2 regions of the Modestobacter sp. VKM Ac-2979 genome follow, and region 1 is predicted to be linked to the other one. Evidence: riboswitches for the same ligand, from Rfam matches in the RefSeq annotation. Region 1 holds a riboswitch; the other holds the start of a gene.

Region 1 (6,933 bases):
GCTCAGTGGACCACTCCGCTCAGTGGACCCCGAGCAGGTGCTGCGCCGCGGCGAAGCCGCCCAGGCCGCTGACCGCACCGCCGCGCACCGTGCCGCCCGAGGAGGCGGCGACCACCCGCGGATGCGCCGTCGCCACGCCCCAGGTGCCGACGGCCTCCGGGTCGGGCGCGACCGGCCAGGCGAGGTCGCCGTGGAAGATGTGCCCGCCCGGCATCGCCAGCGACGCCTCGACGTCCAGCGGCGAGGACGCCTGCAGGCACGGCCGCCCGTCGCCGTCGGTGGCCAGGCAGTCGGCCAGCGGCTCGGTCAGGTGGGCGTCCAGCTGGGCCAGCACCCGCCGCACCGCCTCCGTCCGGGTCCCGACGGGGTCGGCCGCGTAGAGCTCGGCCGGCGTGTGCAACCCGAACAGGGTCAGGGTGTGCAGCCCGGTGTCGCCGACGATCGACGGGTCGGTGAGCGAGTGGCAGTACACCTCGAAGGGGACCACCTCGGGCAGCTGCCCGGCCGCGGCCTGCGCGTACGCGGCGTCGAGCTGGCCGGCCGCCTCGTCGACGTGCACGGTGCCGCTGAAGACCCGGCGGGGATCCGCGCCGGACCGCAGCCCGGGCAGCCGGCGCAGCACCATGTTGACCTTCAGCTGCGACCCCGACGGCCGCGGCGCCGGGGCGGCGCCCAGCAGCTCGTCGAGCACGGCCGGGGCCGCGCCGCTGACCAGGTGCCCGGCGTCGGCCGCGTGCGCCGTCCCGTCGGCGTCGGTCCAGTGCACGGTGACGCCGTCGGCCCGGGTCTCGACCGCGGTGACCTCGGCGCGGGTGAGCAGTGCGGCACCGCGCGCCCGGGCTGCGTCGGCCAGCGCGCCGCTGACCGCACCCATCCCACCGACCGGCACCCGCCAGCGGCCGGTGCCGTTGCCGATGAGGTGGTACAGGAAGCACCGGCCGGCCAGGCCGTCGGCGGCGTGCACGTCGGCGAAGGTGCCGATCAGCCCGTCGGTGAGCGCGATGCCCCGCACCTCGTCGTCGGTCAGGTGGTCGGCGACGACGTCGGCCAGCGGCCGTTCCCGCAGGTCGCGCCAGATCTCCGGGTCCCGCAGGCGCGCGGTGACCGCCGCCTCGCTGGGCAGCGGTCCGGTCAGGGTGGGGGCCAGGTCCTCGGCGAGGGTGGTCAGTCGGCCGTAGAACCGCTGCCAGCCGGCGAACTCGGCGTCCGAGCCGGTGAGGGCGCGGAAGGAGGCCGCCGTCTCCGGCCCCTCGTCCCGCTCGACCAGCAGCCCGGTGGCCGCACCGCCGCGGCGCAGCGGGGTGTAGGAGGCGACCGCCCGGTCCAGCAGGGTGATCGGCAGCGCCAGGTCGGTGACGACCCGGTCGGGCAGCAGGCTGACCAGGTAGGAGTAGGCCGACAGCCGGACGCCGACGCCCGGGAAGACCTGCTCGCTGACCGCGGCGCCGCCGAGCACGGCCCGCCGCTCCAGCACGAGCACCGACCAGCCCGCGCGGGCCAGGTAGGCGGCGGCGACCAGCCCGTTGTGGCCGCCGCCCACCACGACGGCGTCGTACCGGGCTGCGGTGCTCACGCCAGCTCCCGAGCGAAGCAGAGCGAGAACGGGTCGTCCACGTAGTGCCCGAACGCCGGGATCGGCCGGTAGCCGGCCGCGGTGTACAGCCCGACCGCCTCGGGCTGGCGCGGCCCGGTCTCCAGCAACACGGTGGTCCAGCCCCGCCCCACCGCCTCGGCCTCCAGCGCGGTGAGCAGCAGCCGGGAGACGCCCCGCCCACGCGCCGCCGGGACGACGTACATCCGCTTGAGCTCGGCGGTGCCGTCCCCGAGGGGCCGCAGCGCGCCGCAGCCGATCGGCGTGCCGTCGTCGTCCCGGGCGAGGAGGACGACGGCGACGTCGGCGGCAGACGGCGGCACCCCCGGCTCGCTCGCACCGCCGTAGCGGGCCCGCAGCTCGACCTGCTGGGCGGCGGTCAGCGCGGCGACGTCCGGGTCGTCCCACGAGGCGGCGGAGAGGGTCGGCACCGGGTCATCCTGGCGCGCCGTCGTCCACCTGCTGCAGCAGCCCCCACACGAACCGGGCCCGCACCCGGCCGGGGAGGTGCACCTCGAAGCGACTCGGGACGCCGGGGTCCACCGCGGCCGCGCCGGGCAGGGTCACGACGTCGTCCACCACGTGCTCCCAGACGCGCAGGGCCCCCGGTGCGGCGGCCGGCACGGCGGAACCGGGCGCGCGGACCAGCTGCTCGTGGAGCACCGCGCCGTCCGGGCCGCCCAGCACCTCCCACCGCAGGTGCGGCCACAGCGGCAGCGGCCACCGCCGGACGACGAGGTCGACGTCACCGAACCGGCGGTCCTCCTGCTCGGCGGATGGACCGAGCACGGCAGCGCGCAGCACGAGCCCGCGCGGTGCTCGCTCTGTGTGATGGAGCGCGCGCCAACGACGGTGCGCGGCACGCGCCTCGGCCCGGTCGGCGCCGAGTCTGGGCAACGCCTCGGAGACCAGGTCGGGTCGCGTGTCGGCCATGCGGCGGAGCAGCACGAGGCAGAACTCCCGCTGTGCCAGGCCCTTCACGCGGCGAGCCTGTCACGCTCGGTGAGCGTGTTGCAGCACACGCCCGGGGATTTCCACAAATTGACCCCAGTCGTTTGTCACGAGCACATAACGCACGTACGGTCACCAGCGGTCCTGACGGGCAGCGCAGTCGCCCACCCGGGTGACCACCGACAGGACCGCCGCCGAACCACACGGCTCGCCGCAACACTCGCGGGCTCGTGGACCGGGGACCCACCGCAGCACTGGGGTGAAGCTCCGCACGGCCCGCTCGCGGGCCCGAGGAGCCGGGCGTCTTCCCGCCCGAACCCGTCAGCTAACTCGGTAGGCGGCAGGTGGAAGAAAGGACACACCCGCCGAACATGGCGAGTTCGCACATCTCTGTCCGTCGTGGCCGCAACGGCCGACGGGCCCTGCTCACTCTGTTCGTCGCGGGTGGCGTCGCCCTCGCACCGGTGCCCGCCCTGGCGGCTCCTGAAACACCCACCACCTCGCAGGAGGCGGCCGAGCTCATCGCCGCCCGTGGTCACGACCTCGAGGTCGTCACCGAGAAGATGCACGAAGCGACCGACGTGCTGACCAGCATGAAGGCCGCCTCGGACGCCGCCGCCGCCGAGCTCGTCGCCGCCGAGGCGGCCGTGGTCGAGGCCCGTGACCACGTGCGCCAGGTCGCCCGCAGCGCCTTCACCGGTGAGCAGCTCTCCTCGCTGCAGGCCATGCTCACCAGCTCCTCCGCCGACGAGATGCTCGACCGGATGGGCACGCTGGACAGCATCGCCGGGCACAACAACGAGGTGCTCGGGGTCGCGCAGCAGGCCACCGTCAGCGCCGACGAGGCGAAGGCCGCTGCCGAGAAGGCCGCCGCCGACGCGGAGGCCCAGGTCGCTGAGGTCGCTGCCCAGCAGGCCGACCTGAACGAGCAGATCGCCGAGTACCAGGCCGAGTACGACCGGCTCTCCGCCGAGGAGCGCGAGCGCGCTCGCATCCTGGCCGAGCAGCACGCGGCCGCAGAAGCGGCGGCAGCCGCAGCCGAGCGCGAGGCCCAGGCCGCCGCGGCGGCGGAGCGCAACAACGCCCAGACCGCCTCGCGCGACGAGCGCACGGCCCCCGCTGCCCGTGCGGCCGCCCCCGCCCCGGCCGCCGCTGCGGCGCCGGCACCGGCTCCGGCCGCGCCGGTCGTGGCCAGCAGCGGCGCTGCCGCCACCGCGGTGAGCACCGCGATGGCCCAGCGCGGCAAGCCCTACGTCTGGGGCGCCACCGGCCCGAACTCCTACGACTGCTCCGGGCTGGTGAAGTACTCCTACGCCGCGGCCGGGGTCAACCTGCCCCGCAGCAGCCGGCAGCAGGCGGCGTCGGGCCGGGCGGTCTCCCGCGGCGAGCTGCAGCCGGGCGACCTCATCGCCTACTACAGCCCGGTCAGCCACATCGGCATCTACATCGGCAACGGCCAGATGGTCCACGCGCCGACGTCGGGTGACGTGGTCAAGGTCGCCAGCATCGACGCCATGGGCCCCATCACCGCCATGCGTCGGGTCGCCGGCTGACAGCTGCACCACCCCGCGACACCCGCCGGTGCCCCGGTCGCCTGACGGCGGCCGGGGCACCGGCGCGTCCGGACCCGGTGGCGACGATCACCCGGGTACGCGCACCGGCACCCCGTCCCGCCGGGCACGATGAGGTACAGCCCACGCCATGCCCACCCCGAGGAGCACCGTGCCCGCCGCACTGACCGACCCCACGAGGGTCGCCCGCGTCTTCCGCGTCGTCGCCATCGCCGAGGCCGTCTCCTGGGTGCTCCTGCTGGCCGGCATGTTCGTCAAGCGGGTGCTGCAGGCCTCGGAGCTGGGCGTGCAGGTCTTCGGCCCGGTCCACGGTGCGGTGTTCGTGGCCTACGTCGTCGTCGCCCTGCTGGCGTGGCGGGTGCTCCGCTGGACCCCGGCCACCGGGCTGCTGGCGCTGGCCGCCTCCATCCCGCCACTGGTGACCATCTGGTTCGAGCGCTGGGCCCGGCGTACCGGCCGGCTGCCGGTGGACGCCACCACGCCGGTCCGGGCCGGCTGAGCGCACGATGGTCACCCCCGTCCTGCCCGCCACCGCCCGCACCCTGTTGGCCCGCACCGCACGGGTCCAGCGCGACGGCCGGGCACCCAGCCTGGTCGCGGGCGTCGTCCGGGACGGCGGGCTGGCCTGGTCGGCCGGTCGCGGCGACGTCGCCGAGCCGCACACCGACGTGCAGTACCGGCTGGGCTCGATCAGCAAGACGGTGACGGCCCTGGCCGTGCTCCGGCTGCGCGACGAGGGCCGCCTGGGGCTCGACGACCTGCTCGAGGAGCACGTCCCCGACACCCCCTTCGGGGAGCGCACCGTGGGCCAGCTGCTCGCCCACCTCGCCGGCGCGAGCTCGGAGAGCCCCGGCGGCTGGTGGGAGCGCGTCCCCGGCGGGTCGCTGGCCGAGCTCCGGCTGACCGACGACGACGTCGTCCTGGGCAGCGCCCGGCGGTTCCACTACTCGAACCTCGGGTTCGGGCTGCTCGGTGAGCTGGTCGCCCGGCATCGTGGGCGCTCCTGGGCCGAGGTGGTCCGGGACGAGGTGCTGCTGCCGCTGGGCATGGAGCGCACCACCCCGCGGCCCACCGGTCGGGCGGCGCAGGGTGCGGGGGTGCACCCGTGGGCAGACGTCGTCCTGCCCGAGCCCGAGCACGACGCCGGCGTCATGGCCGCGGCCGGCCAGCTGTGGGCGACGCTGGCCGACCTCGGCCGGTTCGCCGCCTTCCTGCTCGGCGACACCGGCGACGTGCTCTCCCCGGCGACGCTGGAGGAGATGACCGTGCCGGCCGGGATCGACTCGTCGTCCCCCGGGTGGTCGGCGTACGGGCTGGGGGTGCAGGTCCTGCGGGTCGACGGGCACACCCTCATCGGCCACGGCGGTTCGATGCCAGGCTTCCTCGCCGGGGTCTTCGTCGACCGGTCCGAGCAGGTCGGAGCGGTGATGCTGGCCAACACGACCAGTGGGCTCGACCCGCTGGTGCCCGGGTTGCTGGCCGACCTGCGGGCCGCCGAGCCCCGGATCGTCGACGCCTGGGTGCCGTCCCCGCCGCCGCTGCCGCTGGACTCGCTCGGCGTCTGGTTCTGGGGGCCGGCTCCGCTGGTGCTGCGCGCCCAGTCCGGTGGCCTGCTGCACCTGGGGCCGCTGCCCGGCCGGTCCGGCCGGGCGAGCCGGTTCGCTCCCCGCGCGGACGGCACGTGGGTCGGGCTGGACGGCTACTACGCGGGCGAGACGCTGCGGATCGCTCCCGACCACCTGGACCTGGCGACGTTCGTGCTCACCCGTACGCCCTACGACCCCGAGGCACCCGTGCCCGGCGGGGTCGACGAACGTGGCTGGACGGCGCCCTAGGCGTCAGGCGCCGGACGGTCGGGCGCTGGGGTACAGGCCGGCGGCGTACTGCTCGCCGTAGTACTGCTGCAGCTCGGCCAGTGGCGTGGCGGCAGCCTCCTGGGCGTGCGCGATCCGGGCCCGGGAGGGCAACGCCCCGGGATCCCAGGTCGCCGGGTCCCACAGCTGCGACCGCAGGAACGCCTTGGCGCAGTGGTAGAAGACCGACTCGATCTCCACGACCATGGCCAGCAGTGGCCGGTGTCCGCGGACGAGCATCCGGTCCAGCAGGTCCTCGTCGCGCACCAGGCGGGCCCGGCCCTGTACCCGGAAGGTGTCGCTGCGACCGGGCACCAGGTAGATCAACCCGACGTGCGGGTTGGTCAGGATGTTGCGGAACCCGTCGGCACGACGGTTGCCGGCGCGCTCGGGCAGCGCGATCGTCCGGTCGTCCAGGACGACGGTGAACCCGGGCGGATCGCCCTTCGGGGAGACGTCGCAGCTCCCGTCGGCCGCCGAGGTCGCCACCAGGCAAAACGGTGAGGCGGCCAGCCAGTCCCGGTCGATCGCGTCCAGGCAGGGGCGGTCCTTGGTGGCGGCGCGCGGCGCCGGTTCACCCAGCAGCTCGCGCAGCTCCGCCTCGGTGGTGATCTCGTCCACGGCGCCAGTCTGGCCCACCGGACCAGTCCCGAGGCCACCGCGAACGGGCGGGTCCGCCGTCAGGGGAGGTCGAACGCGTCCATCGTCGTCTTCACGATGACGCCGTAGGCCAGGTGCGGGACGACGTCGCTGACCCAGTCGGTGGCCGACCAGGTGCGCGGGTCGGTGATCCCGAGCGCGGTCATCGGGCCGTTGGTGCCGATCAGCACGCCGATCGTGGTCAGCGCCGTCCCGACGAGGGGCTGGGAGCGGAAGCCGGCCGCCCGGGCGAGCCCGGCGAGCACCCCGACCCCGACCCCGGCCGCCAGCCCGGTGAGCGGACCGAGGCCCTGGACCCGGTTCTGCC
Region 2 (6,933 bases), on a different contig from region 1:
TGGGGGAGGGCGAGGCGGCAGTGCCGTCGGTCCGCCACCCGATCACCTTCTCCGAGACCCCGGCCGACTACCGGCTGCCGCCGCCGGCCCTGGACGAGCACGGCGCCGAGCTGCGACGGTGGCTGGCCACCGAGGAGGACGCGTGACCACCCCCGAGTACCCGACCGCGCTGGGCGCCTCCAGCCGCGAGTCGATCACGCTGCTGGGCACCGACCTGGCCCGCGACGTCATGGGCACCGTCGGCTTCGGTGAGCTGGCCTTCTGGCTGGCCACCCAGCGGCGGCCCACACCGGGGGAGACCCGGGTCTTCGAGGCGGTGCTGGCCGCGCTCGCCGACCACGGCTTCACCCCGACCGCCATCGTCACCCGGCTCACCTACCTGTCGGCGCCGGACTCGGTGCAGGGGGCGCTCGCCGCCGGCCTGCTCGGCGGTGGCTCCCGGTTCCTCGGCGTCACCGAGGACTCCGGCCGGTTCCTGGACGACGTGCTGAAGGGCGTGGACGGTGAGCTGCCGACCGACGACGCCGGCTGGGACGCCCTGGCCCTGGAGACGGTGACCGCCCAGCGGGCGGCGCGGCGTTTCGTGCCCGGGCTCGGCCACCACGTGCACAAGGACGGCGACCCGCGCACCCCCCGGCTGTTCGAGATCGCGACCGAGGAGGGGCTGTTCGGCCCGCACCTGTCGCTGTTCGCCGCGATCGGCCGGGTGCACCCTCAGGTGCTCGGCAAGACCCTGCCGCTCAACGGCGCCGGGGTGTGCGGTGCCGCGCTGGCCGACCTGGGCCTGCCGCTGGAGCTGCTGCGCGGCTTCGCCCTGCTGGCCCGCACGGCCGGGCTGATCGGGCAGTTGGCCGAGGAGCTGCGGCACCCGGTGGCCAACGACGTCTTCCTGTCCGTGGACCTCAACAACCGGTCCGTCGCCCCCGACCCGTACCTCCCTGACCTCAACGGAGACAGTCATGGCTGAACTGGCCGCGGTGATCGCGTCCACCCACCACCCCTTCTACTACCGGGCCAGCACCGCCACCGGCGCTGACCGGCCGCCGTTCGCCGACGAGTGGGTGGCGAAGATCGAGGCGTTCCGCGAGACGCTGACCCGCGCGGAGCCCGACGTCCTGGTGATGGTCGGCAGCGACCACTTCCACCAGCTCTGGCTGGACAACATGCCGCAGTTCCTGGTGGGCAAGGCGCCGTTCTTCGACGCCAACTTCCACAACGAGGAGCGCGAGTTCGGGCTGCCGAAGATGACGCTGCGCGGCGAGGAGGACCTGGCGGCGCACCTGCTGCGGGACGGGCTGGACCGGGACTTCGACCTGGCCTTCAGCAACGAGCTGCGGATCGACCACAGCATCACCTGCCCGATCATCACACTGCGCCCGCAGGCCGACCTGCCGATCGTGCCGGTCTACACCAACATCTTCGCCCCGCCGCTGCCGCAGCCGAAGCGCTTCGTCCAGCTGGGCCGGGCGATCCGGGAGATGGTCGAGTCCTGGGAGAGCGACAAGCGGGTGGCGGTGATCGGCACCGGGCACCTGTCCCTGGAGCTGGGCGGGCCGCGGCAGTTCGGCGAGCACGGGCCGGACCCGGAGTTCGACCGCAAGGCCGTCGAGTGGATCGCCAGCGGGGACATCGAGGGGTGCCTGGCCGAGGTCTCCCTGGAGTCCCTGCACCACCCGGGCAACGCCACCCACGGGTTCATGGACTTCATGCTGATGATGGGCGTAGCCGGCGAGGGCGCGAAGGCCGACCACGTCGACACCCTGGACCTGTTCCACACCATGGAGGCGTACTTCACCTGGTACCCCAACGGGGTCCCGAGCGCGGGGGTGTCGGCATGAGCAAGTACCTGCTGGACAAGTTCCTGTTCACCGTCGACCGCGACCCCGAGCTGACCGAGCGCTACCGGGAGGACCCGGCCGGCACGGTCACCTGGTGGGAGGCCGAGATGGCCAACACCGTCCTCAACTGCATCCCCGCGGAGAAGACGACCTGGCTGGCCTTCACCGACGAGGAGCGGCGGGCGCTGGCCGCGCACGACCACGTCGCGCTGTTCCAGATGGGCGCGCACCCGTTCCTGACGCTCACCCTCTTCATCGCGCTGTTCGAACGCGACCACGGGCCGATGGAGTACCAGCGCGCCTACGGGAAGGCGATGGAGCACGTCTCCATGCCCTACCCCGACATCGCGACCTGAGCCGGTGCGCGCCGCCATCCTGACCTCGCCGGGCGAGCCGCCCGCCCTGGCGGACCACCCGGACCCGGTGCCCGGCGAGGGCCGGACCCTGGTCCGGGTGACCGCCGCCCCGGTCGTGCCGCTGGACCTGCTCTGCGCCTCCGGGACGTCGTACTTCGGCCGCCCGGCCGTGCCCTACGTGCCCGGCGTGCAGGGGGTGGGGGTCGTGGTGTCGTCGGCGGTGCTGGCGCCCGGCACCCGGGTCTGGTTCGCCACCTCGGCGGGGATGAGCCCGGGCGACGGCAGCCTGGGTGAGCTCTGCGCGGTGCCGGACGCCGACGTCGTCCCGCTCGCCGGGGACCTGCCCGACCCGGTCGTGGCGGCGCTGGGCCTGTCGGCGGTCGCCGGCTGGATGGCCCTGACCTGGCGCGGCCGGTTGCAGCCCGGGGAGCGGGTGCTGGTGCTCGGCGCCGGGGGCGCGGTCGGCCAAGCCGCGCTGGGCGCCGCCCGCGCGCTGGGGGCCGGGCGGGTGGTCGGGGTCTGCCGGTCGCCGTCCGCGGCCGACCGTGCCCGCCGGGCCGGCGCCGAGGACGTCGTCCTCACCGGGGACGGCGGCGACCTGGCGGCGCGGATCCGGCAGACGGTCGGCTCGGACGTCGACCTCGTCGTCGACCCGGTGTTCGGCGCCGTGGCGGCGGCCGCGTGCTCGGTGCTGGCGCCCGGCGGGCGGCTGGTCAACCTGGGTGGCGCGGCCGGGGACGCCGCCGAGTTCTCCTCCGCCGTGCTGCGCAGTCGGAGCATCGACGTGCTCGGCTACACCAACAACGCGCTCACCGGCGAGCAGCGGGCGGCCGCGCTGACCGCGGTGCTGCGGCACGCCGCGGCCGGGCAGCTCCGGGTGGAGCACGCCGTCCTCCCGCTGGCGCGGGTCGAGGAGGCCTGGGCGGCCACCGCCGCCGGGGGTGGGAGCCGGTCCGTCGTCGAGCTGTCGGCGCGCTGACCGGACACCGCCGGTGGTGACGGATGGGACGCGTGTGTCCGGAGAGTGACGCGACCACCGTCACCCGATGAAATGCCCGCAACCGATTGTCACGACTACATAACGCCGTTAGGTTGGCCGGGTCCAGTCGGTCGCCACGTCCCCACCCGGGGAGCCCGGCCGGACGCCGCCGAGTCGCCCTCCGGGGCGAGCCGGGGACCCACCGCACCACTGGGGTGAATCCCGCGCCCGGACGACCGTCCGGGCCGGGTAGGGCTGCTTCCCGCCCGAACCCGTCAGCTGACCTGGTAGGCGGCACACGGAAGACACCTGTACGGAGCACTCCTGCCCATGCGCGCCCGCACCACCACCTCTGCCGCCACCGGCCGACGCCGCCCGCCGGCCGGCATCCGCCGCCCCGGGCTGTACCTGGGCATCGCGGCGGCCGGAGCCGTCCTGGTCAACGTCGTCGTCGGCGTCGGCCCAGCGGCCCAGGCCGACCCCGTGGCGTCCCAGCCGGTGAGCGTCGCCGAGCAGCTGGGGCTGGCCGCCGAATCCGGCGCCGTCGACGGGACCGAGGACCTCCGGCCGCTCGAGGAGCTGGCAGCCAGCCGGGCCACCCGGGAGGCCGAGCAGACCGCCGCCCAGCAGGCCCAGGCCGCGGCCGACCAGGCCGTGCTCGACCAGCAGGCAGCGGAGGCGGAGGCAGCACGCCTCGCCGCCGAGGCCGCGGCCGCCGCGGAGGCCGAGGCCGCTCGGGTCGCCGCCGAGGCCGCTGCTGCGGCCGAGGCCGAGGCGCAGGCAGCCGCCGCCGCTCCGGCACGGGCCGCCGCCGCGGCCAAGCCCTCCGCCGCGGCGGCCGCGAGCCCCGGCACCGCGGTGTCCGCGATCGCCAAGATCAACAATTCCGCCGGACCGATCAAGCCGCAGGCGCAGGCGGCCGCGAACGCCGTGGTCAGCAACGTGCCCGGCGCCGGCTCGATCACCCTGGGCGGCACCCGGCCCAGCGCTGCCGACCCGCACGGTCACCCGTCGGGGCTGGCGGTGGACTACATGGTCATGTCCAACGCCGCCCTCGGGGATGCGATCGTCGCCTACCACGTGGCCAACTGGGCTGAGCTCGGCGTCGACTACATCATCTGGGAGCAGCGGATGCTCTCCTCGCCCGGTGGCTCCTGGAAGCAGATGGAGGACCGGGGCAGCGTGACGGCGAACCACTTCGACCACCCGCACGTCAACTACCGCTAGACGGCGCTGGCCCGGCCGGCCCCCAGCGCGCCACCATGGGGTGGTGCTGCGGTCGGTGCTCCGGGCCGCGCTGATCGGTGCCATCGTGCTGGTCGTGGTGGTCGGCCTGCTCTGGACGGTTCAGCGCCGCTTGGTGTACCTGCCCGACGCCGGTCCGGTGCCGCCCGCTGCCGAGGCCGTCCCCGGTGGCCGGGACGTCGAGCTGACCACCGCCGACGGGCTGACCCTCGGCGCGTGGTTCGTGCCCGGCCCGACGGCCGACGCACCGGCCGTGCTGGTGGCCAACGGCAACGGCGGCCACCGCGGGGTCCGGGCGCCGCTGGCCCGGGCGCTGTCGTCAGCGGGGCTGGCGGTGCTGCTGTTCGACTACCGCGGGTACGGCGGCAACCCGGGCAGCCCGACCGAGGCCGGGTTGGCGCTCGACGTCCGCGCGGCGCGCGACTGGCTGCTGGCCGACGGCGGGGTCCCCGCAGAGCGGCTCCTGTACTACGGGGAGAGCCTGGGCGCCGCCGTCGTCACCGAGCTGGCCGTCGACCACCCGCCGGCCGGGCTCGTGCTGCGCTCCCCGTTCGTCGACCTGGCCGCCGTCGGCAGCGAGCACTACCCGTTCCTGCCGGTCCGGTTGCTGCTGCGCGACCAGTACCCGGTGGCCGAGCAGGTCGCCCGGGTCGAGGTGCCCACCACCGTCGTCCTCGGCACCGCCGACTCGATCGTGCCGCCGGAGCAGAGCAGGGCGGTGGCCGCTGCCGCCGGGCAGCTGCACCGCATGGTCGAGGTGCCCGGCGCCGACCACAACGACGCCGTCCTGTTGGACGGCGACCAGCTGGTCGCCGCCGTCGTCGAACTGGCCCGCCTGACGACCGACCCCTGACCGACAGAAATGGCCATTTCTGTCGTCGCGGGTCAGGTGCCGCAGAAGGTCTGGTAGGTGGCGCCGAAGTCGGCGGGGGCGGGGGTGGCGTACCGCTCCAGGCCCGGCCGCTCGGCGTACGGGTGGGTCACGGCGTCGAGCAGGGGACCGAGCGGGGCGAGGTCGCCTGCGGTCGCTGCGGTGAGCGCCTCCTCGACGAGGTGGTTGCGCGGGATGTAGAGCGGGTTCACCCGGTCCATGGCGTCGGCATCCGGAGCCAGTGCGCGCCAGCGCTCCGACCACGCGTCGAACGAGGCCAGGTCGAGGAAGAGGTTGCGGACCGGGTCGACGTCGCCGCGGGCGGCAGCGCCGAGCAGCCGGAACCCGGACGTGTGGTCGACGTGGCCGGCCTGCAGCAGGGTCAGGAACTCCTCGACCAGCGGCGCGGCCACTTCGTCGTCCAGCCCCTCCGGCAGGCCCAGCTTGGCGTGCATGCCGGCCGACCAGGCCGCGTCGTACTGCGGCCGGAACTCGCCCAGTGCCGCCACCGCGAGCTCGATCGCCCGCTCCTGCTCCTCGGCGAACAGCGGCAGCAGCGCCTCGGCGAGCCGGGCGAGGTCCCACTCGGCCACGATCGGCTGGTTGCCGTAGGCGTAGCGCCCGCCGTGGTCGATCGAGCTGTACACCGTGGCCGGGTCGTGCGCCTCGAGGAAGGCGCACGGCCCGTAGTCGATCGTCTCGCCGGAGATGGTCACGTTGTCGGTGTTCATCACCCCGTGCACGAACCCCACCTGCATCCACCGGGCCACCAGCTCGGCCTGGGCGGTGACCACCGCGGCGAAGAGCGCCAGGTACGGGTTCTCGGCCTGCGCGGCGTCCGGGTGGTGCCGGCTGATCGCGTGGTCGGCCAGCCGGCGCAGCAGCTCGGCGTCCCCGCTGACCCGGGCGTACTGGAAGCTGCCCACCCGCAGGTGGCTGCTCGCCACCCGGGCCAGGACGGCGCCGGGCAGCAGCGTCTCCCGGCGCACCGAGCGTCCGGTCGCGACCACGGCCAGGGAGCGCGTGGTGGGGATGCCGAGGGCGTGCATCGCCTCGCTGATCACGTACTCGCGCAGCATCGGGCCGACCGCGGCCAGCCCGTCGCCGCCGCGGGCGAACGGGGTTCGCCCCGAGCCCTTGAGGTGCAGGTCGCGCAGCCGGCCCTCCACGTCGGTCAGCTCGCCGAGCAGCAGCGCCCGGCCGTCGCCCAGCCGCGGGACGAAGCCACCGAACTGGTGCCCGGCGTAGCCCTGGGCGACGGGGGTGGCCCCGGCCGGGACGGCGGTGCCGACCAGCAGGCGCAGCCCCTCGGCGGTCCGCAGCGTGACGGGGTCGAGCCGGAGCTCGGCGGCCAACGGCTCGTTGAGCAGGAGCAGCCGGGGATCCGGGGCGTCGTCGGCCTGCCAGGCGACGGCCAGCTCCGGCAGCTCCCGGGCGAAGCGGTGATCCAGGCTGAGGGTCTGTGCCGGTGCGAGACTCACCCCACCGAGGCTACGTCGGATCCCGGGAGCGGCCAGTCGCCGCAGCGTCGGCTCAGAGTTGCGGCGCCAGCTGGTCGACGGCCCAGGAGCGCAGCGTGGTGGGCGTCGTGCTGAGCACCGAGCGCGGGTCGGCGGGCACGAAGTCCTCCCGCAGGCCGCGGGA

What was found. Region 1 has a riboswitch for cyclic di-AMP ahead of O2W15_RS07240 (C40 family peptidase). Riboswitches for the same ligand answer to the same signal wherever they lie in the genome.
Region 2: another riboswitch for cyclic di-AMP. It lies ahead of O2W15_RS09445 (hypothetical protein); the one in region 1 lies ahead of O2W15_RS07240 (C40 family peptidase).

Annotation. Positions count from the first base shown of each region.
Region 1 covers NZ_JAPVBO010000002.1:551,575-558,507, forward strand. Annotated here, with positions in the region: gene O2W15_RS07225 (phytoene desaturase family protein) at 20-1,573, opposite strand; gene O2W15_RS07230 (GNAT family N-acetyltransferase) at 1,570-2,022, opposite strand; gene O2W15_RS07235 (hypothetical protein) at 2,027-2,572, opposite strand; cyclic di-AMP (ydaO/yuaA leader) riboswitch at 2,742-2,897, shown strand; gene O2W15_RS07240 (C40 family peptidase) at 2,914-4,095, shown strand; gene O2W15_RS07245 (DUF3817 domain-containing protein) at 4,244-4,612, shown strand; gene O2W15_RS07250 (serine hydrolase domain-containing protein) at 4,620-5,948, shown strand; gene O2W15_RS07255 (pyridoxamine 5'-phosphate oxidase family protein) at 5,952-6,587, opposite strand; gene O2W15_RS07260 (hypothetical protein) at 6,647-6,933, opposite strand, start outside.
Region 2 covers NZ_JAPVBO010000003.1:116,868-123,800, forward strand. Annotated here, with positions in the region: gene O2W15_RS09420 (CaiB/BaiF CoA transferase family protein) at 1-146, shown strand, start outside; gene O2W15_RS09425 (citryl-CoA lyase) at 143-967, shown strand; gene O2W15_RS09430 (extradiol ring-cleavage dioxygenase) at 960-1,838, shown strand; gene O2W15_RS09435 (hypothetical protein) at 1,835-2,194, shown strand; gene O2W15_RS09440 (quinone oxidoreductase family protein) at 2,199-3,173, shown strand; cyclic di-AMP (ydaO/yuaA leader) riboswitch at 3,331-3,482, shown strand; gene O2W15_RS09445 (hypothetical protein) at 3,504-4,400, shown strand; gene O2W15_RS09450 (alpha/beta hydrolase) at 4,444-5,271, shown strand; gene O2W15_RS09455 (protein adenylyltransferase SelO) at 5,304-6,770, opposite strand; gene O2W15_RS09460 (NmrA family NAD(P)-binding protein) at 6,823-6,933, opposite strand, start outside.